DNA from 2 places in the Vagococcus sp. QWL-13 genome. Region 2 is predicted to be linked to the other one. Evidence: a T-box and tRNA genes for the amino acid it is inferred to sense, from the RefSeq annotation. Region 2 holds a T-box; the other holds one or more tRNA genes.

Region 1 (16,693 bases), 1.3 Mb from region 2:
ATTAGAAATGGTTTGCGGTGTGTAGTGATGGCCGTACATTTTTTCAATTAAATCAGCTATTTCAGACATTGTAATACCTTTTTGGAATAGCTGAATAATGGTTGTCTCTAAAGAATCATTGGTTCTTTTATAGGCTGGTAATGTCTGTTGAGAAAACTCGCCATTTCTATCTCTTGGAACGACTAAGTTTAATTCTCCATATTCTGTTTTGAATGAGCGTGAATAATTCCCATTACGGGAATTACCAGAGTTAAAGCCAGAACGATCATACTTTTCATAATCTAAGAAAGCCGTTAACTCAGCCTGTAGCAAAGAATTGACAGCAGACTCCAAATGTTTACGAAATAATTCGTCTAAATCACCTTTATTGATTAGTGTTTCCATAATTTCTGTAGTAAAATTGGGCATGTGAAAGTCCTCCTATAAAATTTCTGTGTCGCAATTTTAATTTTACAGAATGGACTTTCTTTTTTACTACCCTAAATTTCTATTTACACAAAATATTTTACGCTATCTATAAATTATCTCTGGTTTATAATCGCCAATTGTAAAATTAAGCTAGACAACTAAAAAAGTCATTTGTGCTACACTCAAAATAGTTCCGATGAAAGAATTATAAGGAGTGCATACAAATGACCTACACCCATCTTACACCAGATGAACTCGTAATGATAGAAGCTTATTTCAAAGTAAATGAATCTGTCGCTAATGTCGCACGTCAATTAAATCGCTCAAGACAAACCATACACAAGGTTTATCAATGTTTCAAACAAGGTAAAACAGCATTAGATTACTATCAACAATACAAACTAAACAAATCCCGCTGCGGGAGACGTTCGATTATTCTGCCTAAAGAACAAAAAGACTATGTTCAAAAAATGGCTGCTCAAGATTGGCCGCCCGATGTCATTATTGGCCGTTCAGAATGTCCAATGGATTGTTCTGTGCGTACACTTTATCGTATGTTTGAAAAAGGCGTATTCGATGTGCTTGACCTGCCACTGAAAGGAAAGCGTAAGCCCAATGGGCATCGAGAAAAACGCGGAAAACAAGCGTTTCGTCGGTCAATTCATCAACGAAAAACCGATCATACTAATTACTTAGAAGAATTTGGTCACCTTGAAGGAGATACAATCGTAGGTGCCAAACACAAAAGTGCCGTCATTACACTTGTTGAACGCCTGTCTAAAGTAATCATTACCCTGAAACCTCAAGGAAGACAAGCGATAGATATCGAAAACAGATTGAATCAATGGTTTGACACTGTGCCTAAACATTTATTCAAATCAATTACTTTTGATTGTGGCAAAGAATTTTCCAATTGGAAGACTATCAGTAATACCAATGATATTGACATTTACTTTGCGGATCCCGGCACACCTTCACAACGTGGCCTAAATGAAAATTCTAACGGATTGTTACGCAGAGACGGTTTATCTAAAAGCATGGATTTTAATGAAGTGACAGAATCCTTTATTCAATCTGTTGCTTCAAAAAGAAATCATATTCCAAGAAAGTCATTAAATTATCGAACGCCACTGGAAGTATTTATGAGCCATGTAGATGAAGATGATTTGTCTAACTTAATTTGACAAACGAAAAATTTAAAAACATCTAAATATTTAATGTTAATTAAAAGCGAAAATGTAGGGTGATTATCCCGACATTTTCGCTTTTTTGGGGGGAATTAATTCAGCTCACTGGCTTGTTTTAAGGAAACACGTTCACTTATTTTAAGGAATGGCAGATAGATGGCAACACCTAGTGCGATCAGCAGAACTTGCAGTACGGGGGCGCGCCAGTCACCGCCGGTAGCAATCCATCCGCTGATGATTGGAGGGGTAATCCAAGGCACCAGAACGACGGTTTTACTTACCAGTCCAACTGCGGTTGCAGCATAAGCAATGAGCGTCTGCAAGGCGGGAAGTAGAACAAAAGGAATCATCATCGGCAAGTTGAAGACTATAGGTAATCCAAAAATTACAGGTTCGTTAATTTCAAATAATCCAGGGGCTACGGCAAGTTTTGCAATTTCTCTATAAGGACGGAATTTTGAAAATAAGAATATGGCAACTAGTAACGAGATAGTTGCACCGGTTCCACCCATTTGAGCGAATGCAGTTTGAAACGATACAGTCAGGATATGAGGCGGTTCTGTACCATTGGCAAATGCCAACATATTGTCCGTGATGTTTTGTGTCATAAACGGTTCAGTAAAAGAGCCGTTTATGACAGATTGATGAATACCAAAGGTGAAAAGTAAATTTCCGAGGCTGTACAAGAATAAGTAGCCTAAAAGACTTGTTCCTATACCTCGTAGTGGCTCTTGAATGATTGTCACAATCAAAGTAATCAAATCTTTGCCTAAAGTAACATCTAAAATCAATGCTAAAGCTGAAAAGAGTGAAATACTAATTAATGAAGGGATGAGTACGTTAAAAGATTTTTCAACAGCAGGAGGCACACCTTCACCAAGATTGATTTTTAAACCTTTTCTTTGTGATAAAAAAAGCAAGAGTTCTGTTTCAACTAGCCCAATAATAATACCTGCAAACATAGAAGAGGTACCCAAGTTGCTGAAAGTAATAACTCCGCTTGTTGCGATTTCAATATCACCAGAAAGAGAAGTGACAGAGACACTTAAAGGCATCATGACAATCAATGTGGCTAGTGCCATGAGAGCAGCAGAAATCGGGTTTTCAAATGAACGATTTTTTGCCAAGAAGTAGGCAGTAGCGGGACAAAGTAACAATCCAGCTATATTCAATGTTCCATTGGTGATACTGTTTCCGAATTGCTGCATGACAGCCAGCATCTCTCCCTCAACCAACCAAGGGAATAAAACATTGTTAACAAGGACCCCAAGCCCTGCCAAAATAAACAACGGCATGATTGTAGCAAAGGCATCCCGCAGTGAACGTAAATGTATTTGTCCGCCAAGTTTTGAAGCAATCTCTACGAATTTATCCATTTTGCTATTTGTATTTGTTTCCATTTCATTTACCTCCTTTTAATTTCTTACATATTTTCTCCATTAGATTGAATGACTTTCTGTAACCATTTATAACTTTTCTTAGGAACGCGTTTTAAATCTTTCAAATCGTGATTCTCTCGGTTGACATAAACCACACCATATCGTTTACGCATATCTCCTTGAGAACTTAGAATATCTATCAATCCCCAACCTAGATACCCTAAAATTCCTACGCCATCTAGGTTAGTTGCATCTTTCATCGCCTGAATATGTTTACGGTGATAATCAATCCTATAATCATCATCAATAGGGTTTTGGCCGTCCCATTCTTCAATTACACCAATGCCGTTTTCTATCGGAAAAACCGGGAGATGGTAACGGTGATAGATTTTATTGAGAATGTCTCTGAAACCTGTGGAGTCAATCTGCCAGTTCCATTCAGTGGTATCAAGATAAGGGTTATCTTGTTTGCCTTCGTATAAATAATAATTTGGTGCGGTTCCTTCAGGTACGTTTTTATGGTTAACCGTTGTGCTGGCGTAGTAGCTAAAGGTTAGGTAATCACTGTAAAGTTTTGCAAGTTCTTCGAGTTCGCCATCCATTATTTTCAGGTCAATCCCATGATTTTTGACGAATGTAAGATAATAATCTGGATACTGTCCTCTAGTGAAAACTTCAAGTAAGGAATGATTGACAAAATCGTCAAATTCTCTAGCAAGCCTAACATCTTCAGGGGTACAGGTTGCAGGATAGACTTCTTGGTAGGCCAACATCCCGCTGATTTGACAATCTGTATGTTCATGAATGTAGTTTGTAACATAGGCATGTGCTAACATTGTATTGTGTTGGATTTGATACATTTCCTCCAGAGTTTTTTCTCCATTCAGATAGCCAGCCGCTCTGAAGCCTTCTGGTAAGTAGAAACAATTTTGTTCGTTGAAGGTCAACCAGTGCTTGACTTTGTGCCCAAATCTTTTTACCATCTCAATGCCATAGCGCTTAAAAGCTTTTACGACTTCTTTTCCTAGGAAGCCATTATATTTTTCTGCCAAGTGAAGGGGCATGTCAAAGTGATAGAGACAGATCATAGGCTCAATCCCTCTAGCTATTAATTCATCGATAAATGTGTCATAAAACTTGATGCCTTCTTCGTTCCATTCGCCATCTCCAGTAGGATTAACCCGGCTCCAAGAGATTTGAAAACGATACATATTCATTCCCAAGTCAGCCATGTAATCAAAATCTTCAAGATAGCGATGATAACTATCAGTGGCTACTTTCCAATCTGACGCATTTTCACTAGCTTCTCGAATGTCATAAACGGATAAACCTTTTCCACCCTCGTTCCAAGCACCTTCAGTTTGCATACTGGAAACTGAATTTCCCCAATAAAAATTTTTATTCAGCAAAATAATTCCTCCATTTCTAATAGTTATCTTCATCATAACTTATTTATGAAGCGCTTTCGTTCCGTAATTTAACAACATTTTCATAATACTTAATTTGTTTCATAAAATGAAACGCTTTATGGTATAATCATTTTGAAAAATATGTCATGTAAATGAAAGGGGACATTGCTGATGAAGTATGATTTATTACTCCGATTACAGCGTTTCAACAGTCATTATCAAGATCAAGATGATATAGACACTCGGATTTTGAAATTTTTGATGGATCATATGAGCTTGCCAGCGATTACTTTAGGCCAGATTGCCGAGGCATGTTATACTTCCAAAGCTAGTGTGCACCGTTTTATCAAAAAACTTGGTTATACCAGCTTTTCAGAATTTCAGGTGAGTTACTATAATATTCCCACGACTCGGCGCGAAGCAAAAATTGATGCTCAAATCACCAAAAAAGGAAATGGGTATCGTGATAATGAATTTGTTTATCGTCAATTTGATTTGATTTTAGCTGATCTTAATTCTTACCGTGAAGAAATCAATTTTTCTCAGGTTGACTATCTAGCTGATTTGATTTTTCAACGTAAATATGTGCATATTTATTCAACTATGACACCGGGAAATTTGGCAGAGATATTACAGTTTCAACTGCTGGCTGCCGAAAAACATATTGAATATTTCCCGCTTCTTGGTGATCAATTGGAAATGGCAGAAACATTGAACGAAAACAGCTTAGCAATCTTTATTTCGCTTGAAGGAAGCTATATCAGCAACAAAGAGCTGACGCTAAAAGTGGTTTCTTCCGACGCACATACGGTTCTAATCACCCAGAATCCAAACATGAAATTCTCTGGACTTTTTAACACGGTGGTCCCGTTAGGTTCCCATCACCATGAAATATCTGGGAAGTACAAACTTTTGATATTTCTGGAATTTTTGATCCATAAGTATCATTTAAAGTATGGCAACCTCTAGGTAAAGTTGGAGGGGTAATGGTTTCAGGTATGATTTCAGATTTTGTAATTAGTCAGCCCTTAACTGACCAATGAATCAGGTGTTTTTAATCGTTTGAAATGATTGCCTCCTCGAATATTGGGGCAATTTTTATGGTACTGCCGTAATAGTTTTTCAATTTTATAAAAAGGTATCTGTGAAAAAATAGAAAATTGTTTTTGGAAGGGGTAATCTATGACGCTTTTAGCACAAATTTTTTTGTTTATCGTACTGGTAATGTTATCGAATTTACTTAATCATTATATCAATGCTGTTCCGCTTGCACTTATTCAGATAAGTTTGGGACTTTTGACAGCTTTTTTATTCGACTTTGAATTGCTGATTCCCTCAGATTTATTCTTGCTTTTTTTTGTAGCACCACTGCTCTTTAATGCCGGCCGCCGCTTTCCGATTAAACAAATGAAGCACTTAACTTGGCCGACCATTGGATTTTCTACACTTCTTGTTTTTGTAACAGCTTTTTTTGGCGGAGCAGCCATTCAAGCCTTGATTCCTGCACTGCCCCTTGCCGGCGGAATTGCCCTAATGAGTATTTTAGCGCCGATCGATCATGTCATGGTAGATGAAAATATTAAATTAGTTCCTCTACCGCAAAAAATCCTTCGTTTAGTTGAAGGAGAGTCCCTTATCAATGAGGTGAGCGGCTTGACAGCTTTCAAATTTGCGATTTTAGCCATCACCACTGGGCATTTTTCAATACAGGAAGCCGCTGCTAATTTTTTCTACAGTTTGGCGGCTGGATTTATTATCGGCTATTTTCTAATCAATCTAATCAATATTTTTGAAAGCTGGGTCATTGAAGAGGGGATTAACGATACTATTTTTATGACTCTTATACAGCTAGTCACACCTTTTTTTATTTATTATGTTGCAGAGCATTTGCTTCACGCTTCGGGAGGAATTGCCGTTGTCACTGCGGGTGTTTTATCGCAAAACACGCCTTTGAAAATCAGAAATCTTATCCCTGATTTGCTCATAACTAGAGAGCATGTTTGGCAATTAGCGGTTTATTTATTAACCGGAGTGATTTTTATTATATTGGGAATGGAATTTGTGATAGCTTTTCAGCATGTTTCTTTTCCGACGGTAGGGTTTTTGGCAACGGTCATCCTTTGTGTCATCTTATCTTATTTCATTTTGTCTTTAATCCGCTTTTTGTGGACATGGGGCTACATCAAGCTGGAGCAAAGAAAACCCTATCTCTATGATCAGCCATGGCTGACGGCACTGACTGCCACTTTGATAGGCAGCCGAGGAGCTATCAATATGGCTTCGGTTTTGTCGATTCCTTTGTTAGTCGATACGGGGCAGCCTTTTCCTCATCGTGATTTCATCATCATTGTTTCTGCCGGAGTTATCGGCTTGAGTATCATTGTCCCTCCGTTGTTCGTTCCTTTTTTGTCCAAACGGTTGGCGGGTTCACAAACTATGTGGGTCACTTCTTCTCATCAAAGAGGATTGTCTTTGGAAAATCTGGAAGAATATGAAGCACGTAAAATGATTGTTTCGCGCGCTATCGAATATTTAGAGAAGGTGAATGAAAAAGAAGACCAGCTTGCTATTCTCGATTTGCTGAGTGAGTATCAGATCCTATCAAGAAAAATAGACCGGGAGATTATGCTGTTGCAAATAGAGAGCAGAGACGGTTTTGAAGACGAAGAAGAGAATGCTGTCAACTTCGCCTTGAATAGTGAAGTCAGGTATTTAAACCAGCTGTTGATAGAAAAGGAAATAGATCAGACCCTTTACCGGTTTTTTAAAAGCAATATTGTCCGGAAAAAACAGCAGTTTAAGACTAAAAAGATGACTTTCGATACACGTATCAAACAAATGGTTGTCTTGCAATTTAAGCTGGATCAACTTGTAAAACACTTCATCAAGAGAAAATCGGAGTTTATCAACGAAGAAAAAATATACCAGGTAGAATTGGAGTGCTCCCTCAAGGCGATTGAAGCTATCGAAAAGGAGATTTCAGCTCAGACGGATAAAAAGAATCACTATGTTGTTACGTTAGACTATTTGATTAAGGAATATCAAAATAATATAGAGCGAATCCATCTTTATGGGGCGGATAAAATGGAGGATTACTTGTTTGAATTATACGAGTTGCATATCCAAACATTGACCGTCGAGCGGACATTTATTCAGCAGTTGTACGAGGAAGGCTGTATTTCTAGAACTTTGGCTGCCAAGTTGCGTCAGTTTGTTAATTATTCGGAGATTTCCATGATGGCAATTATTCACAGTGATGAGTCTTTTTAATTTTTTCGTTTGTCAAATTAAGTTGGACAAATCATCATTATCTACATGGCTCAAAAATACTTCCAGTGGCGTTTGATAATTTAATGACAGGAAGTGTTTCAGTGGCATAGCAATTATTAGTCAGAGTTTTAATTCTGGCTTTTTTATTTGTTCTGAGTACTGTATAATTGATGTTATCAACCTGTTGGAGGGGAATATGTTGAAGAAACTTAAAGGGTTGGTTTTGTTGTCTACCTTACTATTTTTATTAGTAGCTTGCAGTGGAAAACCAGAAGAAAAATCAGATGAAAAAGATAAAACTGGAGTTGCCATTGAAAAAGTATCGGAAGAAATAGAAGAGAACACGTTAAAGGTAGTGAAAGATAAGGATTTTTCTCGACAGGTAGAAACAGGAGAAGGTACTTTTGATCTTGCAAGTGAAGGAGGCAGTACTGCTGATGGATTAATTCCTGTGGTATTTTATGATCCAGAAACCTTTCCAACAGCTATTAGCATTGATGTGGATGGCTTTGATGGAAGTAAATTGACCTTTGTCTACTTGGATGGAGTACTGTTAACTAAAGAGCAAGATAGCATGACACAGGCAGAGTTACACTTGCAAGAAGTAAAATCAGGAATTACAGAAGGGCAGCATGCAGTTCAACTAGTTCAGTATGAAGGTGATGATGAGAGTGGTGAGATACTTACTTTCAAAACACAGTCTTATGAAATTAAATATAAATAACACTTTAAGGCAGAGTCATTCTCTGTCTTTTTTGCTGTTCTGAACAGTCATTCTCACAGCTTATACTGTTTTATAGAGCAGTATACCTGAAACAGAATCACCTTGTAAAATCCACTGTTTAACAAACAGAAAAAGAGGACAAACAGCAATACTTACTGCTCATCCTGTCTTTGCTCCCATCAGTACCCTACTTGTGATAAACCTGTCAAATGCCTCCTCATCTGTTATAGCAACTTTTCCAGAGACTAGTTGTAGTTCATCTTCATCCAACTGATATTTTCTTCTTTTTTCTGTCATATCCCATGCTCCCACCTTTTTATTAAACTAGTGTTACCCACTAGCCTCAGCCAAAAAATAGACTAGAAAAAAAGAGCTGCAGAAACTATCTGCAAACTCTGTTTAACTACTGATATGACAGCATTTTAACTGCTTTTTATGCGGCCGAGAAGACTCGAACTTCCACGGTATTGCTACCACTAGCGCCTGAAGCTAGCGCGTCTGCCAATTCCGCCACGACCGCATAAATACATAATAATACTATTTTTCTGGTAATTCAAGTTTTTTTAATATCCTAAGACTACTTGCTAGTTGTTTATGTTATTGATGGTTCGCTATCTAAAAAATTCATTTAACTTTTGACATGCTGAAGTGAGATCAACAGACTATTTTTCCAAGTTTGAATTTTCAACACGGAAGATACAAATTGCTGTCCATTTCCCTTTATAGCAGACACTTGAAAATCACGGCATGATAAACAAGAGAAGAAATAAAAAATCCATTTCCATTCCTTGTAGAGGAGTTGAAATGAATTTTTTTACCATATAAAGTTAATCGTATAGTCGTTTTTCTGTTTTTTTATTGTCTACATCAATCAACAACTGAAATCCTTGCTTGTTTTCATCTTGATCCCATATTTCTATAAACTTTGGAACAATCTCGATCAAGATTTCTGATTCTTTATGGGGATAAGCATTGTAGCTGTTTTTCCAATGCTTTTCATATAAATCTTCGAAAAATTTATTCTCTTCTAAAACAACTAATCCATGATTTATGGCTATTCCCTCAATTTGGACTCCCCAGTAGCAAATTGCAACGTTTGGATTTTGAAGCAACTGCTTAGTTTTAGGGAAGTTTTTATCAGTTTTAAAATATATTTTTCTTTCATGAATGATACAGCTGACATTTCTGACAGTGACTTTATCGTTAAGGGAAGAGCCGAGAGCCATAATTTTTTTGTCCCCTAATTTATTAAAGCATTGATCCATTGCCAAGCTAAACGCCATGAGTTTCTCTCCTTCTATTAAAAATCACTGATAATTTTTTGAAAAGAACAACGACTATTCCCGCATTGACTCCCAACTTGATTAAGTTGAAAGGAATGATGCCCAACATTACGAGTCTAGGGACGCTATTGACATAAGGGTTAACTGCTTGTGTCATTTTAATAACAGCTTCCATGGATAATCCGTACAGGCGACTATAAAAAGGAATAATGAAATAAATATTAGACAAACAAGCGATAAAAGTCGTAAAAAATACACCTGTCACAATGCCTAAAGTGAGAGAAGAATTTGTTTGTTTTTTCCGATAGACGAACCACACCGGTAAAACAAAGCTGCTGCTGAGAATAAAATTTTGAATTTCCCCTGTGAACATGGAACTTGAACCGACAGTCGCAATTTTTATCAGCAGTTTTATTGTTACCACGCTGATACCTGACAGTGGGCCGTACAAAAGAGTTGCCAAGAGTTCGGGAATCGCTGCAAGGTCAAAGTCCATAAATGGCGGCATAAACGGGAGCGGAAATTTCAGCATCATAAGCAAATACGCAATAGCCCCCAAGAAAGCAACCGTCACCATTTTTTGTGTTTTTTCATTTCGCATGAATCGTCATCTTCCTTTCCAAATTAAAAAGCTCTGCAAATAATTCTGCAGAGCTTGCTGATATCAAAAGTATTTCGCCAAAAAAAACTTAGCATACTATTTGTTCCTTCTTTCATCCAGACTTTACTGTCGGTTTCAGAATTTCACTGAATCAACCTTTTAAGGTTCGCGGACTTTTACCGCCGGTCGGGAATTTCACCCTGCCCTGAAGAACTATTCTATTGTGAATATTTTCTCATGGTTATGAAGATTTGTCAATGCTATTATTTTTGACGATAATTAGGGTTGCTGAATTAGCTTGTAAGAGGGAATAGGTTAAAATCTTTCTTTTTTGATTTTTCTTTTAAAATCTCCAACATTGAACTAGAATAGGTGTTGAAAAACTAAAAAAGTATTGGAGGTTGAGAGGATGAATGCCATTATTCAGAGCCTGTTTAACCGGAAATCGATACGGGTTTATTTGGAAAAAGTGATTTCTGTGGAAGATAAAGAGTTGATACTGGCATCGGCGATTCAAGCACCAAGTGCAGGGAATCAATTGATGTATACCATCTTAGACATTACAGACAGAGAATTGTTAGAAAAGTTATCCGTTAGTTGTGATAATCAAGCATTCATTGCTGACGCGGCGATGGCCCTGATTTTTTGTGCCGACTATCAGAAGTGGATAGATACTTTTTCATTAGTCGAGGAGAGTCCGAGAAAACCGGATGTTGGGGAACTTTTACTGGCATGTAATGATGCACTTATCGCAGCTCAAAATAGCGTGATGGCTGCTGAAAGTCTGGGAATCGGCTCATGTTATATCGGCGATATTATGGAAAAATTCGAGTACCATAAAGAATTGCTGAATCTTCCGCAGTATGTTTTTCCGGTCACCATGCTAGTATTTGGTTACCCGATTGAAAAACAAAAAAGACGTCCAAAACCAAACCGTTTTGATAAAAAATACATTGTTCATGAAAACACATATCATCGTTTAGATGGGGATTCACTGCGTGCCATGTTTGAGGAAAGAGCCGCATTATCACCAAAAAGCGAATTTGATTTTGAAAAATGGGTCCGGGCTTTTTATCGTCGGAAATTTGACTCTGACTTCTCAAGAGAGATGACTCGTTCTGTTGGTTTGTATATTGACGAGTTTAGGAAAGATCGAAAGTAAAAAAATAGACTCTGAGATAAGAAACAGTTTGATTTTGAAAAGTGAAAGCCTCAGAGAATAATGAATGAAATTTTTTCAACTTGTTTATTTAGAAAAAAATCTGTATAGGATGTTCAAAAAAATAAGTTATAAAAAAGAAGCGGGGTTAATTTTAACCGCGCCTCTTTAATTACCACTTGATCTTAGACAAATAGCTGTGTCGTTTCTTAAAAATATAGCTTATTGTAAGGAGTAAATATTTTTAGATGTTTTTTAAGCAAACTTAGGAGTAAACCATTGCTAACAAACACCGTAAAAACAGTGGCTTCATTCATTGATGACTTTTAAAAACATCACTCTAAAAGTAGAGTAGAACAACTTTTTTGTCAATTTGTCTTTAGTTTGATTGGTAGACAATATTCAGACTATTTGATTAAAATTGATAATATCATAAAAGACTTACTAAACAGTTTCCTGAGAAAGTTCTTCTTCCAGTTGTTTCCGTTCAAACATTTTGAAAAACGGGTAATAAATTAAAAGTGATGTGAAGAAACACATAATAACCATCGCGAAAGCGAACCAATTCCAATTAGAAGTAATGAGTGCACCTAGAGGAGCGGGAATTGAAAAAGGTGGTTTCACCATCATTTTAGGCATAAAATTAAGTGTTGTAACAATGTATACCAAAATCGTATTAACAATAGGTGTCAATATAAACGGAATAGATAATATCGGGTTCATTACGATTGGAGCTCCAAAAACTATGGGCTCATTTATATTAAATATTCCAGGAAGAAGCGAAAGACGCCCTAATTGTTTTAAATAACGTGATTTAGAGAATAAAAACAGAAATACTAAAGCAAGTGTTGCACCGGTTCCACCCATTTGCGCATACCACTGAAAAAATTGTTCAGTAAAAACATTTGGAAGTTGAAATTCACTCACACCAGATTGAAAAAGTTCAGCGTTTTCCAAAATAGCTTGATCCCAAAATGGTCGTATAATAGGTCCTAAGACGGCATGACCATGGATACCAAAAATCCAGAAGATACATATTAGTAATTGAGTGAAAATACCTCCCAATAAATTATTTCCCGTTAGGAATCCCTTCAGGGGAGAAATCAAGATACTCAATAGGGCATTTAAATCAAATCCAAAAAAGTGACGTGGAATCCAGAATACTAGAATGATTACTAACGTTGGCAATAATGCTGCAAATGATTGCCCAACAACGGGTGGGACGCCTGGAGGCATCTGAATTTCTAATTTGTGTTTTCGTGTAAAATGGTAGATCTCAACTGAAATAATTGCACCTAGAATAGCACCAAATAAACCCTGGGAACTTAATGGCGTGATAGGAATATAACGTCCCCCAGCCACTTCATTTCCTAGGACGTCTATTCCTGATTGGATGTTGGTCGGGACAGTCATTAATAATGTTGCCAACATTGATAAGAACCCACTTGTGATGTTATCAAGTTTGTATGTTTTTCCTAAATATGAGCCAATGGTAAATGACGCATACAATGACATTAGCCCCACAGTATATCTAAAAGGGACGTCTATTATGTGAATGTACGGCTGAATAAACTCTGCGTAACCAGGAATTGGTAAATTAAGTAAAATTGTAAAAAAAGACCCAACTATTGTTAATGGCAGCATTGAAATCAGCCCATTTCGAATGGCTTGAAGATGTCTTTGTTTCCCAATTTTATCAGCTATTGGCATCAATTTCAGTGATATATTTTCAAAAATTGCATTCATATTAACTTCCTCCTTTTATAAATTAAACCCATTATTCTGAATTACATTTTTAAACCAAAGTCCAGATTTTTTAACTGTTTTTTCTCCACTATTTAAATCTAAACGGTAAAAGCCATAACGATTTTTGTACGTATTAATCCATGACCAACAATCCACAAATGTCCACATGTGATATCCCAAGCAATTACTTCCTTCACCCATGGCTTTATTTAACCAAAGCAAGTGTTCCTTCAAAAAGTTTATTCGATACTCATCTTGGACCATACCGTCCTTAATAAAGGCATCCTCTCCCTCAATCCCTATACCGTTTTCTGAAACAAACCAATCAATATTGCCATACTCATGCTGTATTTTTTTGGCAATATCGTAAATCCCTTTTGGATAAATCTCTATCCCGCGTGAGTAATTCATTCGACGTCCCGGCATTTCATAGTTATCAAAATAATATTCAGGTTTAAAAACACCTTTAGGATTTGGGGAAGATTCACGAGCTTTTACCCGTCGAGGCCGGTAATAGTTAATGCCTAACAAATCAATTTTTGTGTTAGCTATTAATTCTTTTTCTTCTTTACTGATGTTTATATTAATTTGATGTTTTTTTAGGATGTCTTTAATTTCAATAGGGTAAGCTCCCTTTAGAATGGCATCATTTATACTTTTGGTATAAAATAAATCGGCCATCTCTGCTGCCTTCAAATCGGCTGGATTTTCACTTCTAGGATATACTGGTATTACGTCCATAATAATCCCTATTTTTCCACTCAGATTTAGTTCCCGAAAACTAGAAACTGCTTCACAATGTGCAATGACAATGTTATTAAGAACGTTGGCAGCCCTTTCAAAATCAACTATATAAGGATAGTGTCTATCATTTAAATAACCAGCTTCAGCTGGAATCATTGGCTCATTAAAAGTAAACCAATACTTTACTCGGTCTCCAAACAGTTCAAAACATGTCTCTGCATATTTTTTATATGCTAGAATGTTATCTTTGTTTTCAAATCCTCCTTTTTTCTGCAAAGCCATTGGCATGTCAAAATGATATAAATTTATAAAAGGTTCTATACCCTTATTTATCATCTCATTAATGACATTATTATAAAATTCAACAGCTTCATGATTAATTGCCCCCGTACCTTCTGGAATTAAGCGTGACCAAGATATTGATGTTCGAAGCGAATTAAATGATAAATCGGCCATGCGTTCCACATCAGCTAGATAGTCCGTATAAAACCTTGAAGTGTCCTCAGTGGTTATTCCCTCATAAAATCTATGATTAAAATGTTTGCTAGCGTAATCCCAAATATCTTCCCCTTTCTTATCTCCTACTACTCTTCCTTCCGATTGAGGTGCGCTAGTCGAAGCACCCCAAAAAAAACAATCTGGAAATTGACAATCCACTTTATCCTCTCCTCGCTTATATTTGATTTTAGTATAGCATCTTACTTAAGAAAACATTATAATGTTTATTGAAAACGTTTCTTTTATCACGTTTTGATATTTTTAACAAAGTTGACACACAGCGTATCAGAAAAGGAGAGGTAATTTATGTTGTTTTTAAACTATGTTCCTAATCTAAGTCCACTAGAATTTGATATTTATCATTTTATCGTCAAGCATCTAGATCAAGTTGTTTATATGCGGATCCGCGAACTTGCCAAAGCCACCCACACTAGCACAGCAAGTATTCAACGATTTTGCCATAAGTTTGATTGCCAAGGTTTTACTGAGTTTAAAATAAAGTTGGGAATGTACCAAAAAGAATTGAATGAAACAATAGAGCCTGATGATAACAATGAACCCCTTAAACATTTTCTTCATAGATTTAACGAAGACTTTTTACAAAATAAGGTAAATGAAGCAGCTGAAATATTATCAAAGAAACAGCTTATCATTTTTATCGGATCTGGATCTTCTGAAGCAATAGGTTATTATGGTACTTTATTATTTGCTAATTATTCTATCAGTGCTTTGCGTATCGAAGACCCGTCCAATTATCCCGTTGATAGTTTTTCTGATTCTCTTATTCACCAAATTGGAATCATTGTTCTATCTGTCTCCGGTGAGACACAAGAGCTTATTTATTCTTTACAAAATAGTAAGTTGGGACAAAGCACAATAATCTCTATTACTGATTCCGAAAAATCAACGATTGCAAAACTTTCGCATTTGAATATTCCATATCAGATTGGGAGAAAAACTTTACGTAAAACTTATACCGATAACGAAAAAAGGGTTGAAGTTACTTCGCAACTTCCGGCTGTTTTTTTAATAGAACAGATTGCAAAAAAAATATTTTATATAAAAAACAAAAGCTAACAAAGTCATCCTCCAAATACTTAAATGTGCCCATCTTTAAGATTTATGATAATATAAGTGAAAAAGCACGTCTGAGAAGAATGCGGCCACGGGAGAAAATAATGATAACGATTAGACAAATTGCTCAAGAAGCAGGTGTTTCAAAAAGCACGGTCTCTAGATATTTAAATAATGGATATGTTAGCGAGGAAACTGCAAAAAAAATAAAAGAAATTATCCAAAAACATAACTATGTTCCCAATCAATTTGCTAGAAATTTGAAATCAGAGAAAAGTAAATTTATTGGTGTGGTGATACCTAGAATAGATTCTCCTTCAATCATGAGTATGCTAGATGGTGTCGAGAGAATAAGTCGGGCCAAAGGGTATCAATTACTTATATTTAACACTGATTTAGATGTGAAAAGAGAGATTGATGGGTTGTATAGTTTGGTTCACAACAAAGTTGCTGGGATTATTTTGTTTGCAACCGAAATCACAGAGGAACATCTGAGCGCACAAAAAAAAATCAGAGTCCCTATTATTTTTGTCGGTCAAAATCATAAAGATATTTATACTATTAATCATGACAACCATGCAGCAGGGATGTTATTGGCGGAAAAAATGTTGACCTATGGACACCGGAAAGTGACATATTTAGGGGTAACGGAAAGTGACTACTCAGTTGGTGTAGAGCGGAAACGTGGAGTAATCGAGACTTTCTTAAAAAAAGGTATTTCTGTGTCAACTGTTGAGTCCACCTTTAGAACGAAGGATAATTATTATTTAGCACAGGATTTATTTAAAGCACAAGATTCCACATTATATATCACAGCTACAGATAACATGGCCATGGGACTATACCGTGCGGCATACGAACTGAATTTAATAGTAGGTAAAGATATTTCAATTGCTGGCTTCGGCGGATATTCTTTTAGTGGATTTTTAACACCGCCCCTAACTACTATTGATTTTCATCATGAATTAGTCGGAGAAACTGCTGCTAATAATTTGTTAATGAAAATTGATGGACAAGTAATTGAACGTGTTGTCAATATTAAATTTTCTTATATGGAAAGGAAAAGTGTTAGAAAATTAGGTTGACATCGCATACATTAGATGTTATCTTGTATGTGAGAGCGTGAGGGACCGGTCCCTCACGAAAACTTTGCCCTTTTAAGGGACCGGTCCCTTAAAAGGTGAGGAGGAAAGATAATGGAAAACAGAGAA
Region 2 (16,693 bases):
ATTTGTTCAGGTGTCAGTACTTTTTTCATCAATAAACGATTATAGCGTACTGCCGACCCCTTTTTGGCTGAGTCACTGAACGTATACCAGCTGCCAAAATACTCTCCCAACATTTTTTTAGTTTCAAGGTAACCCAGTTGAATATTCCATTGGGACCGCCCGCTGTCAAACAAAAGGACGGTGCCAAGCGGCCAGCGGCTCTTCAACAAATAAACGGCGGTTTCCGGCGGGATAAATGTATTTTTGGAAAACCCCGGACCGGAAATATCAGCGATAATCAATTCAGTTGCTCCTTGATTAAGTGCCACATCAACAGGAACATTATTCCGATAACCTCCGTCAACATAAAATTCCCCATCAATTTCAGTTGCTTCCATCGCCGGGAAGAACGATGCAGAAGCCAACAGCCAATCGATCAGCTGGGTTTCCGGCATCTGTTTCAAGTCTATTACTACTTCAACTAAATTTTGCATTTTAGTCGTACATAAAAACAATTTTTTTTCAGAAGCAAGCAGCTGCTTAGGGTTCAGCAGTTGACCAATCAACTCTCTTAAAGGCTTGCTGCTTACACCTTTATTTGTTAAAGCCGAAAAAGCAAAATTTTGCATTTCCTCCAATAATCTGTCCGGCGAACGAATAGCGCTGCTCTCCTTGGCAGGAAAGTCTAAAATTTTTCTGGTTTCAATTTTTTGCCACATATCCTGTGCCGCCGCCAAGTCTCCCTGTAAAATCAAACCGCCATTCAAGGCACCCACGGAGGTCCCTGAGATTATCTGAAAGTCGACCCCATGCTCCATCAGCCCTTGCCAGACGCCAATCTGATATGCACCTTTGGCTCCTCCCCCAGCCAACACCAATGCTGTATGATAGGTCAACACACTTGTATAGTCAAACCCTTGTTTTTCAAAACCATTTCTTTGCAACAACTCATCCACATAGTGATTTTCTTTCAGCAAAGAAAGCTGTACACTAGTCATGAACTGTCTTTTGACACAATTGATCAGCAAATCTAAAACATTTTGAACGCTCAGCTTTTCCTGTCTTCTTACCAGAACACTGGTGACTTGAGCAGATGTCTGGTGGGTTTCGATGCAAAAAGCCGCCTGAATTTGATTGTTTTTGATCATCAGACAATGGGAAGCTTTATCGTCAGCATGGTGAAAGTAGGCATCCAGCCAATTTTTCCGGCTTCTTTCCAATGATTCTTCCAATGGCAATAAAAAGGCTGTCTGTTCTAAAAAACTTAAAAACTCCCCTACAGTCGACTGATAAAGGGGGATCATTTCATAAGATTTCATCTCATCACTTCCTTTGATTTGGCCGTCATCATTCTTTACTGGACAGCAATCAGGTATTCAAATCCTTGGCCTTTGCTTATCTATGCGGAAACTTTCAAAAAATTGAAATGTTGCTTTGTCTTTGTGTTTTTTGTATAATGGTAACACATGATGAAAGATTGGAGGGAATCTCTATGGAAAATAAAAACAAACGCAATCCGATGAAAAATTTCACAAAAATCATTTCCGATTCTTCCCAGAGGTTTTTGGCTTCCTTTCTTGATGATTCTCTAGCGCAGAAGAAAGAGAAGGAAAAGAAAAAAACTCTCATTCAGCAGGCAATCTCGCAAAACAATATGGTTGTATTGCAAATTGTTTTAGATGAGCACCCGAACGGCCCCTTTGAAACCCTTTATGGCAAGGTCAGGGAAAACAAGAATAACTCCGATGTGGTGGTTCTCGTTTCAAAAGATACAAACGAAATCAAAATGATTCCCATTGATCAAATAAAAAAAGTTAGTATCATGGGACATTCACATAAGAAAATGGCAAAATAAGTCGAAATTCTTTCGGCTTATTTTTTTACTCTTCTAAAACGATTTGCCCCACTGCCACTAAGTCCGAATGGGAAATGGATACATGGACTTTCCCTTTAAAAGGGGATTGAGTGACTACCGGCTTGCCATTGGGTTCATTTAAAATTTCGATATCTTGCAATCCCAAAGTGCCGATGCCTGTGCCCCATGCCTTGGAAAAAGCCTCTTTACAGGCAAATCTCCCTGCAAAAAATTCTGCCCGCCGATTCTCGCTGAGTGCTTCAAACAATGCCAGTTCTTTTGGGGTCAATACCCGGTTAACAAAAGCCGGCTTCGTCTGAATGATTTTTTTTATACGGGAAATATCTGTCACATCAATCCCGATGCCGTAGATACTCATTGGTCTTCACTTCCAAAAAAATATTTCTTAAGTCAACTAAGCAGAAAACAGGAGATGCTTTTCTGTCTTTGGTTGCTGATTTTTTATCAGCTGCTCTGTGTCAAGGATACCATTTTCAAAATAATTATCCTAGTAAAAAAAAAATTAAACAGGAGAACACTCCCATTTAATTGTTTTTTGTTTTATTTATGACTAGTACGGATCACAAAATCACGTTTGCTTTTGTTACTGCGTTTTTTGCTGTTCCAGTCTTTACGTTTGTTTTTATTGCTTCCTTGAAAATCACGGTCACGTCGCTCGTTACGACGAGAACCGCCTCCGCCTCCTCGGCGGTCATTGCTTCTCTTGCCTTTTTGTTTTCCGCTGTTTCGACGGGTAGCCGGCAAAGGTCTTTCAGGAGTGATTCTTACAGGAACTTCAGACGCATCTTCTTTGGTCACTGATTTGATTAGCAGTGCTACTAAATCTTCCGCAGAATATTGGGTCAAAAGTTCACTAGCTGTTGCCTGATAAACGTCCAAGCTATTTTTTTCCAAATCTTCCTGAATTTGCTCCACGGCTGTACCGATTTGCCCTTGAAAGGCCTCTCTTTGCGTCGGTGGACGCAGGGGAGACATTCTTTTCTTAGTAAGCTCTTCAATAACGTGAAGATAACCCATCTCGTTAGGCGTAACAAAAGTGACCGACATACCGTCTGCACCTGCTCGTCCTGTCCGACCGATTCGGTGGACATAACTTTCCGGATCTTGAGGAATGTCATAGTTGATGACGTGGGTCACCCCGGAAATATCCAGTCCCCGAGCCGCAACATCTGTCGCTACCAACACGTCAATCTTATTGGATTTAAAAGCACGCAGCACACTCATTCTTTTTTGTTGTGTCAAATCTCCATGAATGCCTTCTGCCTTATACCCCCGTGCTTCCAATCCTCTGGCCAGCTCGTCCACACGGCGTTTTGTACGTGCAAAAACAATCGTCAATTCCGGTGATTGAACATCAAAAAAGCGTGTCATCACATCGAATTTCTCAAAATCTTTACAACGAACATAATATTGATCAATCAAACTGGCAGTCATTTCTTTAGCCTTGATTGTAATATGTTCCGGTTTTTTCATAAATTTAACGCCGATATCTTTGATACTTTTCGGCATTGTGGCAGAAAATAACAATGTCTGACGCTCTTTAGGGGTTTCAGCAATAATTTTTTCGATATCTTCAAGAAAACCCATGTTCAGCATCTCGTCTGCTTCATCCAGTACCAATGTATCTATTTTATTCAAACGCAATGTTTTACGTTGAATATGATCAATCAAACGTCCGGGAGTTCCCACAACGATATGAGGGTTCTCTTTCAAGCTGCGGATTTGACGGCCGATGTCTGCTCCACCGTAAACGACCTGCACACGAACTTTCTTTTCTTTTCCAAGTCTGAATAGTTCCTCTTGAGTTTGAATAGCCAGTTCCCTTGTAGGTGCCACGACCAGTCCTTGCGTTTCTTTTTTACTAATATCTATTTTTTGAATCATCGGTAAACCGAAAGCTGCTGTCTTACCTGTCCCAGTCTGCGCTTGCCCGATAACATCTCTTCCTTCCAAAGCTAAAGGGATTGTCCCTTCTTGGATGGGGGTGGCTTCTTCAAAACCAATTCTCTCAACTGCAAGCAGCAGTTCGGGTGCTAGACCTAAATCTTTAAACTTCAAATAATATCCTCCTAAGTAGTTTTATCTATTATTTACATACAAAATCATTCTTATCAGTGTCCACATCTCTATAATACTAGCATATAATACGTTTTGTTACAAACCTTTAGTTTTGTTTTCTTGAAATTTCCTCAACAATTTCTGCAAGTTTCATACTATTGCTGCCTTTAAATAAAATCATATCCTGGGGCTGGAGCACTTCTTTGATTTTTTCTATCAGAGCGTCCCGTTCCTCAAGAGAAAAATAAAAATAGTCCAGCTCTTTTTTTTCTATCAATGCGTCAGCCAAATGCTCCATCCACTGCCCATACAATAAAACCACATCGATGGTGTTAGGATCAATAAAATCAGTCATTTGGCGATGCATGGCAGCCGAATCTGTCCCCAGTTCGCCCATATCCGCTAAAACTGCAATTCTTTTCCCGCCGGACCCTAAATCGATTTGACTAAATGTTTGCAGCACCAAACTCATAGCCGTCGGATTGGCATTATACGCATCGTTTAGAATGTCTGCACCATTCCATGCTTTTTTCCATTCTGCCCGGCTGTGGGTCAGTTGGAGTGTTTCCAAACCTGCATGAATCTCGTCTTGCGATAATCCGAAATGTTCGCCCACAGCAATGGCGATTAAAGCATTGTTCACATTGTAATCACCTACAACTGGAATCGTAAACTCTCTTTCGGCAAAATGATTCGTCACAAAAGTGATAGTGTTTTTGGTGCGGGCAACAATTTCAGCCCTTACATCTTCCGTTCCCTTCTGACCGAAAGTTACAATTTTCTGTGACAGATTTTTTGTTAAACTTTTCAGCAGAGGCTCTTCCCCGGGAATAATCAGTTCACCATGAGGCGCCAGGCCTTCGGTGATCTCCATCTTCGCTTCGGCAACTCCTTGGCGGGAGCCTAAATATTCTAAATGAGACTCGCCGATAATCGTGATGGCGGCAACTTCAGGTTCTGCAAGTAAAGATAAGGGCCGGATTTCATCTTTATGGTTCATCCCCATCTCCAAAACCAGCGCTTCTGTCTCAGAAGGCATGTGCAAAATAGTATAGGGCAGACCGATTTCATTATTAAAATTCCCTTGGGTCTTGTAAGTCTTAAATTTTTGGTTCAGCACGCTGGCCACCATGTCTTTTGTGGTCGTCTTGCCGTTGCTTCCCGTGATGCCTATCACTCTTGGAGCAATTTTTTTCACAAAATAGTGTGCCAAATCCTGCATGGCTTGCAAACAATCGTCTACAATCAGCAGAGGAAAGTTTTCCGGCTTGGGCAAAGGATTTCCATCTTCCCAAAAACTGACACTGGCACCATTTCCGATGGCCGAATCAATAAACTCATGACCGTCTCTTGTTCCTTTCAAAGGAACGAACAAACTATTTTTCACGATTTTTCGCGTATCAAATTCCACACTTTTAATGATAACCTCTGACCATTGACTGTAATTATTTTTAGCCTTCACGACTTCAGCTACTTCTATTAAAGTAAACATTTTCCCGCCTCTTTCTCTAATCGCTCTTCTTTCAAAAGAAAAGGAGCTGAGACGCTTGCCATCATCAACCCCCCAATAACACTTAAAAATAACTAGACAGAAGTCTTCTTCAAAAAAAGCTGGCCCTCACTGATTCAAAATAAACTTTTCAGGAACTGCCGGCTTACTTTCTGAATATCATCACTTCTGTCTCAATCAACTATTCTTATTCATGAATAAATTGTTGTTTCTCTTTATGGCGCATCAATGCTAATTGAATCAACTCTTCGATCAAATCCCCATACTTTAAGCCCATCTCTTGCCAAAGCAGCGGGTACATACTGAACGGCGTAAAGCCGGGCATGGTATTCAACTCATTTAAAAACAATTCGTTATTATTGGTCAAAAAGAAGTCGCATCGGCTCAAACCGCTGCAATCTAAAGCAACGTAGGCTTTTTGGGCTAGTTCCCTAGCCTTGTCTTGAATTTTTTCAGGAATCTCTGCCGGGATTTGCAGCGTTACCTGATTGTCAAGATATTTTGACTCGTAGTCATAAAATGCCACATCTTTCACGATTTCACCAGGCACTGTGGTCCGGACTTCATCGTTGCCCAACACGCCTACTTCGATTTCTCTGGCATCGATACCTTGCTCAACAACCACACGACGGTCATACTGAAAAGCCAGTTCGATGGCTGTCTGCAATTCTTCCCTAGTCTCTGCTCTATTGATTCCCACACTTGAACCCATATTGGCAGGCTTGACAAACATGGGATAAACTAAAGACCCTTCGCAATAATCAAAAACCTCTTCTTGACTCTTTTTCCACTCGCCCTTGGCAACGGCGACGTATGGAACTTGGGGGATTCCGATCTGCTGCAATACGTGCTTGGTCATGATTTTATCCATCGCACAAGCGCTGGACAAGACACCCGTCCCCACATATGGCATGTTGATGGTTTCCAAAAGTCCTTGAATCGTCCCGTCTTCCCCATTAGGTCCGTGTAAAATCGGAAAAACTACTGCGTCTTCCTCTTCAATATCCCCGACTTTGATTTTTGTTGCTGTCTCTTCGGTTAAGTGAAGAACTTTCTCATCTGCCGGCGCCTCGGTCAACAACGGTCCTTTCAGCCAAGTGCCTCCTTTAGTGATGTACACTAACTGCACTTGATAGTATTCAAAATAAAAAGCTTGAAGCATTGAGTAAGCTGACAGAATTGAAATCTCATGTTCAGCACTCTTTCCACCATACAAGGCAACAATCTTCATATTTCTCCCCTCAATTCTACAAAACTGTCTTCATTATAGCAATTTTCAGCAGAAAAAAACAAGCCTAAATCCATTATTAGACTTGTTTAGAACCGTATAGCAAACCTACGTCCTCATATTCCATAGTCCATGTCTGATTCTGCTGGGAATAAATCAGGGTCAAAATCTTTTCGTCTCTTTCAGTAGCTGTTTTGATTTTATCCTCCGTAATGTACACTGGCACGGAATACAGCTCATCAATCAAATCTTTTTGAGAAAAGTCAAAAACTACCCCTTCTTGAAGAACCATTTTGGCTTCTTTCAACAACGTCAAGTCAACTGTTGGTATAGCTAGTTTCTGCTGAAAAAATAACCTTCGATGGTTAAGCTGGGTTTCAACTTGTCTTTCGATCGTCCGCTGCAATACAAGAAAGAATTCATCTAAATGTCGATAGTAAACTTTGCCGTATTCATCCTCCCGGCCAAAGAAAACAAAATTATTTTGTAATTTATAGAAAAATGGCGAATGAAGATGGGTTCTCATATGCGCAAAATACAGCAATTCTGAAATTTCAATCGGGGTCAGCTGTCTCAGCAAGTCAATACTTTTGAAGTCGATCCACTTTAGACCACTTCCATTGCCCATGGTGCCGTTAAAAAATTGACGGATCGTCTGCTCGCCGCGAATCATCCGCAAACCTGTAGAAGGCTCAAACTCTCCGACAGACGGTTCAGCAGATAACAACAGAATGTTTTGCGGAAATGAAGTGATGGCTTCTTGAAAATCTACAAGTGACATTCCTTTTGACATCACTGAATTAGAGATCGTATCTAAATGAACATACACTTGAGTCGATTTCACTGTGTTCACCCCTTTAACTTTTTACCATGTATTCTATTCTACATCATTTTCAAAAAAAAGGCAGAACTGCAACTTTAAATTTAGGTTACATTCCAAGGTTTGGAAATACTATTGTAACAATTATAATTCACTTCCAATGCTATTTTCATTTTTTTATGTTATTATAATCAAAAAAGAAAAGGGGTGAGGGGGATCGGCAAAAAGAAAAATAGACCAGTCCTTCATGAAGGACGAGTCGCCAGAAGGAAAAAACCGAATAAAGTAAAAAACTTCTTTATTAATTTGTTTCTCTTCCTATTGCTGATCGTTGGATTAGCGTTGATATTCAACAAACAGATACAATCCTTCCTGCTGAACCAGCTGTTGGATAAAAACCGGGTGGAAAATGTTTCGAGAAACGATATCGAAGCCAATATGAAAAAAAGTGCGACTTTTGATTTTGATGCGGTGGAATCCGCTGATTTTGAATCAGTCTTAAAAGGTCGTCTCAATAACGACAATATGTATGTGGTCGGCGGTATCGCGATTCCGGAAGTCAGCATCAATCTGCCTGTTTACAAAGGTCTTTCACCAAATGCGATTACATTCGGTGCAGGAACGATGAAAGAAGAGCAAAAGATGGGTGAAGGAAATTACGCTTTGGCGAGCCACCACATGATTGATCCGAAGATTTTATTTGGTCCTTTGGTCCACATTGAACTGGGCCATACTATTTTTTTAACAGACTTAGCCCACATCTATGAATATACGGTCACCTTCAAAGAATACGTCGCCCCTACCCGGGTTGATTTGATTGATGATGTGGAAGGCAAAGCATTGGTGACTTTGATTACTTGTGATTACACAGGGGAAAACCGCATCGCTGTGCAAGGTGAACTCGTCAAAAAAGTCCCTGTTAAAGAAGCCACAAAAAAAATGCAGAAAGCTTTTAATTTAGAAGAAAATCTAATCGAAGGAACTATCATAAATTAGGGTGAACTGATAATATTTACTTGCAGTTTCACTAGGCAAACAGGCATGGAAAAAAAGAAATCTCTTTTTCCATGCCTGTTTTTGCTAGTAAACCAATAGTAATTGTTTTTTCTGATGCCCTATTATGTTTTAAATTTCTTCTTTGATTATCTCCAGCCACACTTCACTGCCTTGATCAATCAATTCGTAAGTATAGTCAAAATCACCTGTATAATAAGGATCCGGGACTTCATCAATATTCCTGCTATCCACAACAGACAGAAACAATTTTATTTTATGGTGATAGGCTTCTGGTGCCTCCCGCTTCAAGTCAATAATATTTTGATTGTCCATTCCAATAATATAATCAAAAGTAATAAAATCTTCTTCACGGATAACTTCTGCTTTGATGCCAGAATAGTCGATATCATGTTTATCCAAAAGTTCTCTTGTCCCGTGATGAGGGGCTTGTCCTACGTTCCAGCTGCTGGTAGCTCTGGAAGCCACTATAACTTGACCATCCACCCCGTCTTCTAAAAGTTTTTTGCGGAAAACTGCCTCAGCCATTGGAGAACGGCAAATATTTCCCAGACAGACGAATAAAACTTTTTTCATTGTTCCACCTCATCTAATATTTTTTCAAATTTTGTGACAAAATTTTGTCGTGATGCTTCACTAAATTTTTTTGGTCCTTTTGTCTTTTGACCGCTTTGTCTCATTTTTGCGGAAAAATGCCGGCTTTCAAGGAGCATATCTATGGTTCCTTGTGTGTATTCTTTCCCGGAGTGGTGAAGGACTCTCACTTTTTTAGGCAATGCCAATGCAGCCAAACCATAATCTTGCGTCACTAAAATATCCCCATCATGCAGCAGAGAGATGATTTTAAAATCTGCAGAGTCTTGCCCCCTGTCCACGTACACACAAGTGACATTTTTAGGGACTCTATTTGATGCATGGTCATAACTTGTCACCAGAGTCACCGGCACTTTTCGCCGTTGGCATATTGTATAAATGTTCTCTTTGACGGGACACGCATCCCCGTCTATGATTACTTTCATGAAGTTCCTCCTGACTTTCCTATCTTGAAAGAAAAGGATGATGTGCCGGCACATCACCCTTTTCATGAAATTAATTAGCCACGATATTGACTAGTTTGTTAGGAACAGCGATGACTTTTCTCACCGTTTTATCTGTCAGCTGTTTAGCAATTTCTTCGTGCTGCAGCGCAAATTCAATCAGAGCATCTTTTTCCATATCACTTGCTACAGAAACACGAGCTCTTACTTTTCCATTAATTTGAATGACGATTTCTATCATATCTTCCGTCAGTTCTTTTTCATCATAAACCGGCCATGGAACATAAGTCAAACTGCCATCCATTCCCAGTATTTCCCACAGCTCTTCACCCAAATGAGGTGCGATAGGCGCAAGCAATTGGACAAAACCTTTCACATAATCATATGGAAGGGAGTCCTGTTTATTCGCCTCATTAACAAAAATCATCAACTGTGAGATAGCTGTATTAAAGTGCAGCATCTCAAAATCTTCCGTGACCTTCTTGACGGTCTGATGGTAAACCCTTGTCAGCTTCCCATCATTATAGGTAGTGATTCGGTCACGCATCTTTCCTTTTTCATCAACGATCATCCGCCAGACACGGTCCAGGAATTTGCGTGCGCCTTCCAACCCGTTTTCACTCCAAGCAATAGAAGCATCAAGAGGACCCATGAACATCTCATACAAACGCAGTGTATCAGCGCCATATCTGTGGATCACATCATCAGGATTGATAACATTTCCTTTGGATTTAGACATTTTCTCATTGTTTGCTCCCAAAATCATGCCCTGATTATAAAGTTTCTGGAACGGTTCTTTGGTATGAACCACACCGATGTCATATAAGAACTTGTGCCAGAATCGTGCATACAGCAAATGCAGCACCGCATGTTCTGCACCGCCGATATAAATATCCACAGGCAGCCAACGTTTCAGTTTTTCCGGATCGGCCAGTGCTTTTTTGTTATGAGGATCGATAAACCGCAAATAATACCAAGAGCTTCCAGCCCATTGCGGCATGGTGTTTGTTTCCCGACGGCCTTTCAAACCCGTTTCAGGATCTACCACGTTGACCCAGTCTTCAATGTTGGCCAAAGGTGATTCGCCAGTACCGCTAGGATGAATATCTGTCGCCACAGGCAATCTCAAAGGCAGCTCTTCTTCCGGAACAGCAGTTGTCGTACCATCTTCCCAGTGAATAATCGGGATGGGCTCACCCCAATATCTTTGACGTGAAAAGAGCCAGTCGCGTAGACGGTAGTTGATTTCTTTTTTCCCTACCTGATTTTCTTCCAGCCAGTCAATCATGGTTTTGATTGCCTGTTCATTTGTCAAACCATTCAAAAAATCTGAATTGATGTGAGTGCCCTCACCTGTATAGGCTGCTTCATCCACATTGCCCCCTTGGATAACAGGGATGATCGGCAAGCCAAATGCTTTGGCAAAGGCATAGTCGCGTTCGTCGTGAGCCGGAACCGCCATGATAGCACCAGTCCCATAACTGGACAATACATAGTCGGCAATCCAAATCGGCATTTTTTCCCCGTTCGCCGGATTGATGGCATAAGCACCTGTGAACACGCCGGTTTTTTCTTTTGTTAGCTCTGTACGATCCAACTCAGATTTGTTTTCGGCTTCTTTGATATATTTTTCGACCACTTTCTTTTGTTCTGAGGTCATGATTTCTTTCACCAAAGGCAATTCTGGGGCAAAAACAGCATACGTGGCACCAAACAACGTGTCTGGACGAGTGGTAAATGCTGTAAATTCCTTGTCAGTTCCTTCGATTTTAAAAGTGACATGGGCCCCTTCTGAACGGCCGATCCAGTGACGCTGCATCTCTTTAATACTTTCCGGCCAATCCACCAAGTCCAAATCATCAATCAAACGATCGGCGTACTTTGTAATCTTCAACATCCACTGTTTCATCGGCACACGGTAAACTGGGTGATCTCCTCTTTCCGACAGACCATCGATCACTTCCTCATTAGCCAATACCGTTCCTAGAGCCGGACACCAGTTTACTGGTACTTCAGCTTCATAAGCCAGACCTTTTTCAAATAACTTAGTGAAAATCCACTGGGTCCATTTGTAGTAAGAGGGATCAGTTGTGTTAATCTCACGGTTCCAATCATAACTGAAGCCTAAAGAGTTTATCTGTCTTTTAAAAGTTTTTATATTTTTTTCAGTAAATTCAGCCGGGTCGTTCCCGGTATCCAGCGCATATTGTTCAGCCGGCAGTCCAAATGCATCCCATCCCATGGGGTGTAGCACATTATAACCTTGCGCCCGTTTCATTCTTGACAGGATGTCCGTCGCAGTATAACCTTCGGGATGTCCCACGTGCAACCCTTGCCCTGATGGATAAGGAAACATATCCAAAGCATAATAATTTGGTTTGCTTTCTTCTTCCGTTGTTTTGAACACTTGCTCTTTGGCCCAATATTTCTGCCATTTCTTCTCTACTTCGAGATGATTAAATCCCATTTTCGTCCCCCCTGTAATTAAATAAAAAAAGTCCTATAAAAGCATTTTCTGCTTTTATAGGACGTCATATCAACGTGGTACCACCTAAATTTCATCGGAATCTCCGATGCTCTCATGCTCGATAACGTGAGCAGCCGTCTCAGAATGTTAGCAATCATTTTTGTTTCTTAAGGCAAGTTCAAAAGTTCCATCATACACATTTTCACCAAACATGTGCTCTCTGCCATGATCCCACTTTTTACTACTCCTTTTCTGGATGATGACATCATATCAAAAAAGAATTGCTTTTGCAAATATTACTTCACTCTCAGGCTTTGGCCCACATAAATCACATCACTGGTCAGTTTGTTCCATTGTTTAAGCTGGGCAACAGAAACTCCTTTTTCCGCAGAAATTTTCCACAGCGAGTCGCCGGCTTTAACAGAATAATATCCTGCACTTGAAGATGGTTTGCTGCTGGTCGACACGGACTGATTTACATTAAGTTTCTGTCCCACATAGATGACATCGTCTTTCAAATTATTCCAGGACTTCAACTGGGATACTGAAACACCATATTTCGCAGCAATGCCAAATAATGTATCCCCTGATTTTATAGTGTAGGAGGTCGTGCTGGTACTGGTGTTCGCCGGTTTGCTCGGGTTGCTGGTATTGCCGGCACTTCCTGAAATTTTTAACTTTCCACCCACATAAATCATATCGCTTTTCAGATTATTCCAAGACTTCAATTGAGCCACACTCACTCCATATTTCGACGCAATACCGGATAGAGTGTCTCCTGATTTTATAGTATAGGATGTGGTAGTATTGGAGTTTTGATTATTAGTCGGCTTTGTTGTGCCAGACGAAGCAGTGGTGTTTAACTTTATCTTCTGCCCCACGTAGATCAAATCACTCTTTAGGTTATTCCAAGATTTAAGTTGGCTGACAGACACTTTGTAACTTAATGCAATGCCGTACAACGTATCCCCTGATTTGACTGTATAGGTTTTCGTGCTGGTTGTAGTTGTATTGTTATTGGCAGTATTGCCCGTCGGATTGCTGTTGCCTGCAGCAGCTCCTTTAGCAGCCACTTTCAGCTGTTGTCCGATAAAAATCGTATCGCTTTTCAAATTATTCCAAGATTTCAACTGTGCGACTGTTACGCCATATTTCAACGCCAAACCATACAGCGTGTCCCCGGCTTTTACCCCATGAACTGTTTGACCGGAAGTGTTTGAGGACTGACTGCCAGTGTTCCCGGTGCTATTTGAACCTGTAGAACCACTGGAACTACTGCCTGAAGTATTCAGCTTCAACGTCTGCCCCACATAGATTAGATCACTTTTTAGATTGTTCCAAGATTTCAATTGGACCACAGTCACTCCGTACTTCAATGCAATGCCAGACAGCGTATCCCCTGCTTTAATCGTATAAGTCCCGTTGGTCGACTGATTATTATTGCTGTTTTGATTAGAGTTATTAGAAGACGTCCCCCCGCCGGAGCCCCCTCCGCTCACTACATTTTTTACGGTCAGAACATTGCCCACATAAATCGTATCGCTTTTCAAATTATTCCAAGATTTCAACTGGGCCACTGTCACACCATATTTTAGTGCAATACCATATAGTGTATCCCCTGCTCTGACAGTATGTTTCGTAGAATTGCTGTCAGGAGTAGTAGGCGGCGTAACCGTCGTCCCACCTGTGTTATTTCCGGTATTTCCGCCACTTTGATTCCCAGTGTTTGTATTGCCGCTGCCTCCTAGCGTATCATAAGATGTTAAGCCATAACGGTCAATAATACTGTTCAATTTAGAGCCGTAATTCGGATCTGTGGCGTAGCGTCCTGTCAGCCAAGCTGTTGCATCTCTGAAAGATCTAGTGTTGCTCTTCCATGCGCCCGAATAAAAATAATTGCCCGCAGAAAAGCTGGTGTTCCTTAAAACATTGGCATTGTCTTGTAAAGACTGGCTGTAAGAAGGATATTTTCTGAATGCCGCCGGGACGATAACATCCCGTCCATTGATATGTTCCCAAGTTTGCATCGTTACAGATTGGCCTTGATAGCTTCCTTTGATACCAAACAAATTATGATTCGGCGGCAAAGACAAGGCACTTGAACCCCAGCCGCTCTCCAAAATTGCCTGAGCAATCATGATAGACGCGTATAAATCATTCTGTGCAGCCACAGTTTGGGCCTGATCGCCAATCGTCTGGATAAAATCCTGCTCTGACGAAAAGGGGCTGTAACTTCTGGCAGAGCGGTAGAATGCTGTAATCCCTGTTGGAAAAGCATTTTCCTTCAGCTCTTTTTCTTCTGTCACGATTGGCCCGTCAGGTATCCCTTCCTCGCCTTCATAAAGAACTTCTTCAGTAGTTTCTTCGTTTTCGGCCTGATTTTCTGCCGATGATTCCTGATTTTCCACGGTCCCTTCAGATGAATCTACCACTTCCGTTTGAGATACATCTGTTGTTTCACTTGTCACCGTACTGCTTGTTGTTTCAATATCAGGAAGTTTTTCCGTTTCCTGCTGATCTATCATCTTAGGCTGCTCAGGATCCAATTCTGAAGCTTTCACTGTTTTGATACCCTCCAGTGTTGGTACTAAAGCAGAACCCACAACCATTGAAGCACTCAATAACGAGGCTCCTTTTCTTAAAATCACAGGAGATTTCGGGTGATTGTTTCTTCTTTTTTCTGAACGTTTCTCACTCATTTTTTCCACTCCTATTTCCCTAAAAATTCACGTTTAAATAATTATAGCATTAATCCATTAAAAATAACTGTTCAACACTCATTTGTTACAGAAAAATAATAATCGTTAAACAAGAGTTTTCAACTTTCTTTTCAGAAAAATCTCCATTGATAAAAAACTGCTAGTCGAAACCTATTAAAGGCGATAAATCAATAAAACTCAAGTCTAATCCTCCCTCATACTTAAGGCCGATTTTGGCCCAATCCTATTGTAATCATGCTGAAAAAACTATATATTGAGTATAGAAATCAATGTAAAGAAAAGAGGATCTCTATGAACAAGGAACATTTCATGACGGAATTAAAAATTCAATTGCGTCCTTTATATAATGCTCAACTGGTTGCTGTACTTGAAACCTTTGAAAAAAAATTTGCAGAAGGTGAACTGGCCGGGAAAACAGAACAAGAAATTTCAAAAGAACTTGGGTCTCCAGTGGAGATTGCCCATGAAATTTTAAAAGACCTTAACATCCAGCCTACGGCAGAATCGAATGCCTACCATGATTGGGAAGAAGTAACTCCTGATAATTACAGCCAAGACGACGGGTTTGACTACTATCACAGCTATGATCAGCGCTATGCTGCACCGCCAAAAAAACCGTCAGCTTTTTTAAGATTCTGTCAGATTACAGGAATCCTCTTTTTTAATTTATTTTTCATGGTTTGGGTACTTTTCGCCGCCGTAATGGTTTTAATCGGTCTTTGGATAACAAATATTATCCTTTTGCTTACGCCAATTTTAGGTATCATCAGCTTTTTTATTCCATTCACATCCTACCGGCTCCTTACATTGTCAGGAACGATCGTCTTGTTTGGACTGGGCTTGATTGGTTTCGTGATTTTAAGAGCCTTGACCATCTATTTCCTGCGATTCTCAAGATATTACATCCAATCCAATCTAAGAATACTGAGGGGTAGTCAACAATGAAAAAGAGTACAAAGTATATTTTAATTATTGCTGTTTTAGCCCTCGTCGCCGGAGCAGTCGGGGTCGGCATTGGTATCGGTCAAGTGAGCAAGGACCGGCTGGATGTGGACTTGGCACTAAATAAAGAGGTGGAAGAATTAACCTTGCGCATTGACAATGCCAGCCGGATAAACTTGCAGATCGGCCGAAGCGAAAGTGACCATATAACGATTAAGGATCGGTTCATGCCCACCAAAACGGCTTACGATTTTAACGAAAAGGGAAAAACCGCAGAATTAGCTTTCACACTTGATAATACAAGTCCTCTGCCTGAAGACTTGCAGATAGGCGTTCATACCGGAAACGAATTAGAAGTAACCATTCCTGACAGTATCAAGAAACTTCATATTCAATCAAATTCCAGTCAGCATACTTCCTTGAACTTCAGCCAGTTGACCTTGGACAAACTTTCCCTGAATGCTACCAATACAGACACGCATTTTTATGACATCGATATCCATGAGTTTGAAAGTGCAGTCGACAGCGGCTCTGTCCACCTGAACGACAGCAATATCACCGGGAAATCAACCGTTAAAGGAAAAGCGGCTTTCATCGCCCTTGAACGAACCACCTTAGCAGAAGATACCCAGCTTGTTTCGCAGTCAGGAGACATTCAACTTTGGAATGTTACGGCAAAAAAATTAACGTTGGAAAATAAAAAAGGGGATATTACACTAGAGGAAATTAAAGGCCCTATCCAAGCTGTTTCGGAAACAGGCGATATTTATCACCTTGCTTCCAAACTGACCGAGGATGTTCAATTGACTTCAAAGAACGGCAAAGTCATTTCCATATTGAGAGAAAAAGCAAAATCCCAAGTCAATATCCAAGTCAAAAACAGTCCAGATACTTTACTGTTCAATGAAGAAAAAACGGCATTCGGCGATGACAAGGCGGATCATACAATGACTCTCCAGTCTGATTTGGGCGTCGTCAGAGTGTATCAGCTGATTCCCATTGGCTACGATGAAGAAGAGGGAGAAATCCAGTTAGACGAAAA

Evidence for each region. The T-box of region 2 lies ahead of leuS (leucine--tRNA ligase). A T-box ahead of a tRNA ligase gene usually reads a tRNA of that ligase, here a tRNA-Leu.
Region 1: it encodes a tRNA-Leu, which carries the amino acid that the T-box ahead of leuS (leucine--tRNA ligase) is inferred to sense. The anticodon was not compared.

The regions. Positions count from the first base shown of each region.
Region 1 covers NZ_CM178746.1:653,270-669,962, forward strand. The annotation lists gene AC4PHI_RS03105 (IS256 family transposase) at 1-408, opposite strand, end outside; gene AC4PHI_RS03110 (IS30 family transposase) at 633-1,592, shown strand; gene AC4PHI_RS03115 (PTS sugar transporter subunit IIC) at 1,688-2,995, opposite strand; gene AC4PHI_RS03120 (glycoside hydrolase family 1 protein) at 3,019-4,416, opposite strand; gene AC4PHI_RS03125 (MurR/RpiR family transcriptional regulator) at 4,555-5,352, shown strand; gene AC4PHI_RS03130 (cation:proton antiporter) at 5,566-7,653, shown strand; gene AC4PHI_RS03135 (hypothetical protein) at 7,850-8,377, shown strand; gene AC4PHI_RS03140 (hypothetical protein) at 8,537-8,674, opposite strand; tRNA gene AC4PHI_RS03145 (tRNA-Leu) at 8,814-8,897, opposite strand; gene AC4PHI_RS03150 (pyridoxamine 5'-phosphate oxidase family protein) at 9,205-9,660, opposite strand; gene AC4PHI_RS03155 (ECF transporter S component) at 9,650-10,261, opposite strand; FMN riboswitch at 10,362-10,478, opposite strand; gene AC4PHI_RS03160 (nitroreductase family protein) at 10,671-11,423, shown strand; gene AC4PHI_RS03165 (PTS sugar transporter subunit IIC) at 11,865-13,166, opposite strand; gene AC4PHI_RS03170 (glycoside hydrolase family 1 protein) at 13,182-14,567, opposite strand; gene AC4PHI_RS03175 (MurR/RpiR family transcriptional regulator) at 14,715-15,485, shown strand; gene AC4PHI_RS03180 (LacI family DNA-binding transcriptional regulator) at 15,587-16,567, shown strand; partial or broken gene AC4PHI_RS03185 (sucrose-specific PTS transporter subunit IIBC) at 16,679-16,693, shown strand, end outside.
Region 2 covers NZ_CM178746.1:1,997,859-2,014,551, forward strand. The annotation lists partial or broken gene AC4PHI_RS09210 (patatin-like phospholipase family protein) at 312-1,298, opposite strand; gene AC4PHI_RS09215 (hypothetical protein) at 1,472-1,834, shown strand; gene acpS (holo-ACP synthase) at 1,860-2,213, opposite strand; gene cshA (degradosome RNA helicase CshA) at 2,396-3,913, opposite strand; gene AC4PHI_RS09230 (UDP-N-acetylmuramoyl-tripeptide--D-alanyl-D-alanine ligase) at 4,020-5,405, opposite strand; gene AC4PHI_RS09235 (D-alanine--D-alanine ligase) at 5,611-6,654, opposite strand; gene AC4PHI_RS09240 (hypothetical protein) at 6,731-7,495, opposite strand; gene AC4PHI_RS09245 (class A sortase) at 7,679-8,467, shown strand; gene AC4PHI_RS09250 (low molecular weight protein-tyrosine-phosphatase) at 8,597-9,061, opposite strand; gene AC4PHI_RS09255 (YaiI/YqxD family protein) at 9,058-9,504, opposite strand; gene leuS (leucine--tRNA ligase) at 9,575-11,989, opposite strand; T-box leader at 12,044-12,252, opposite strand; gene AC4PHI_RS09265 (muramidase family protein) at 12,286-14,688, opposite strand; gene AC4PHI_RS09270 (DUF1700 domain-containing protein) at 15,001-15,654, shown strand; gene AC4PHI_RS09275 (DUF4097 family beta strand repeat-containing protein) at 15,651-16,693, shown strand, end outside.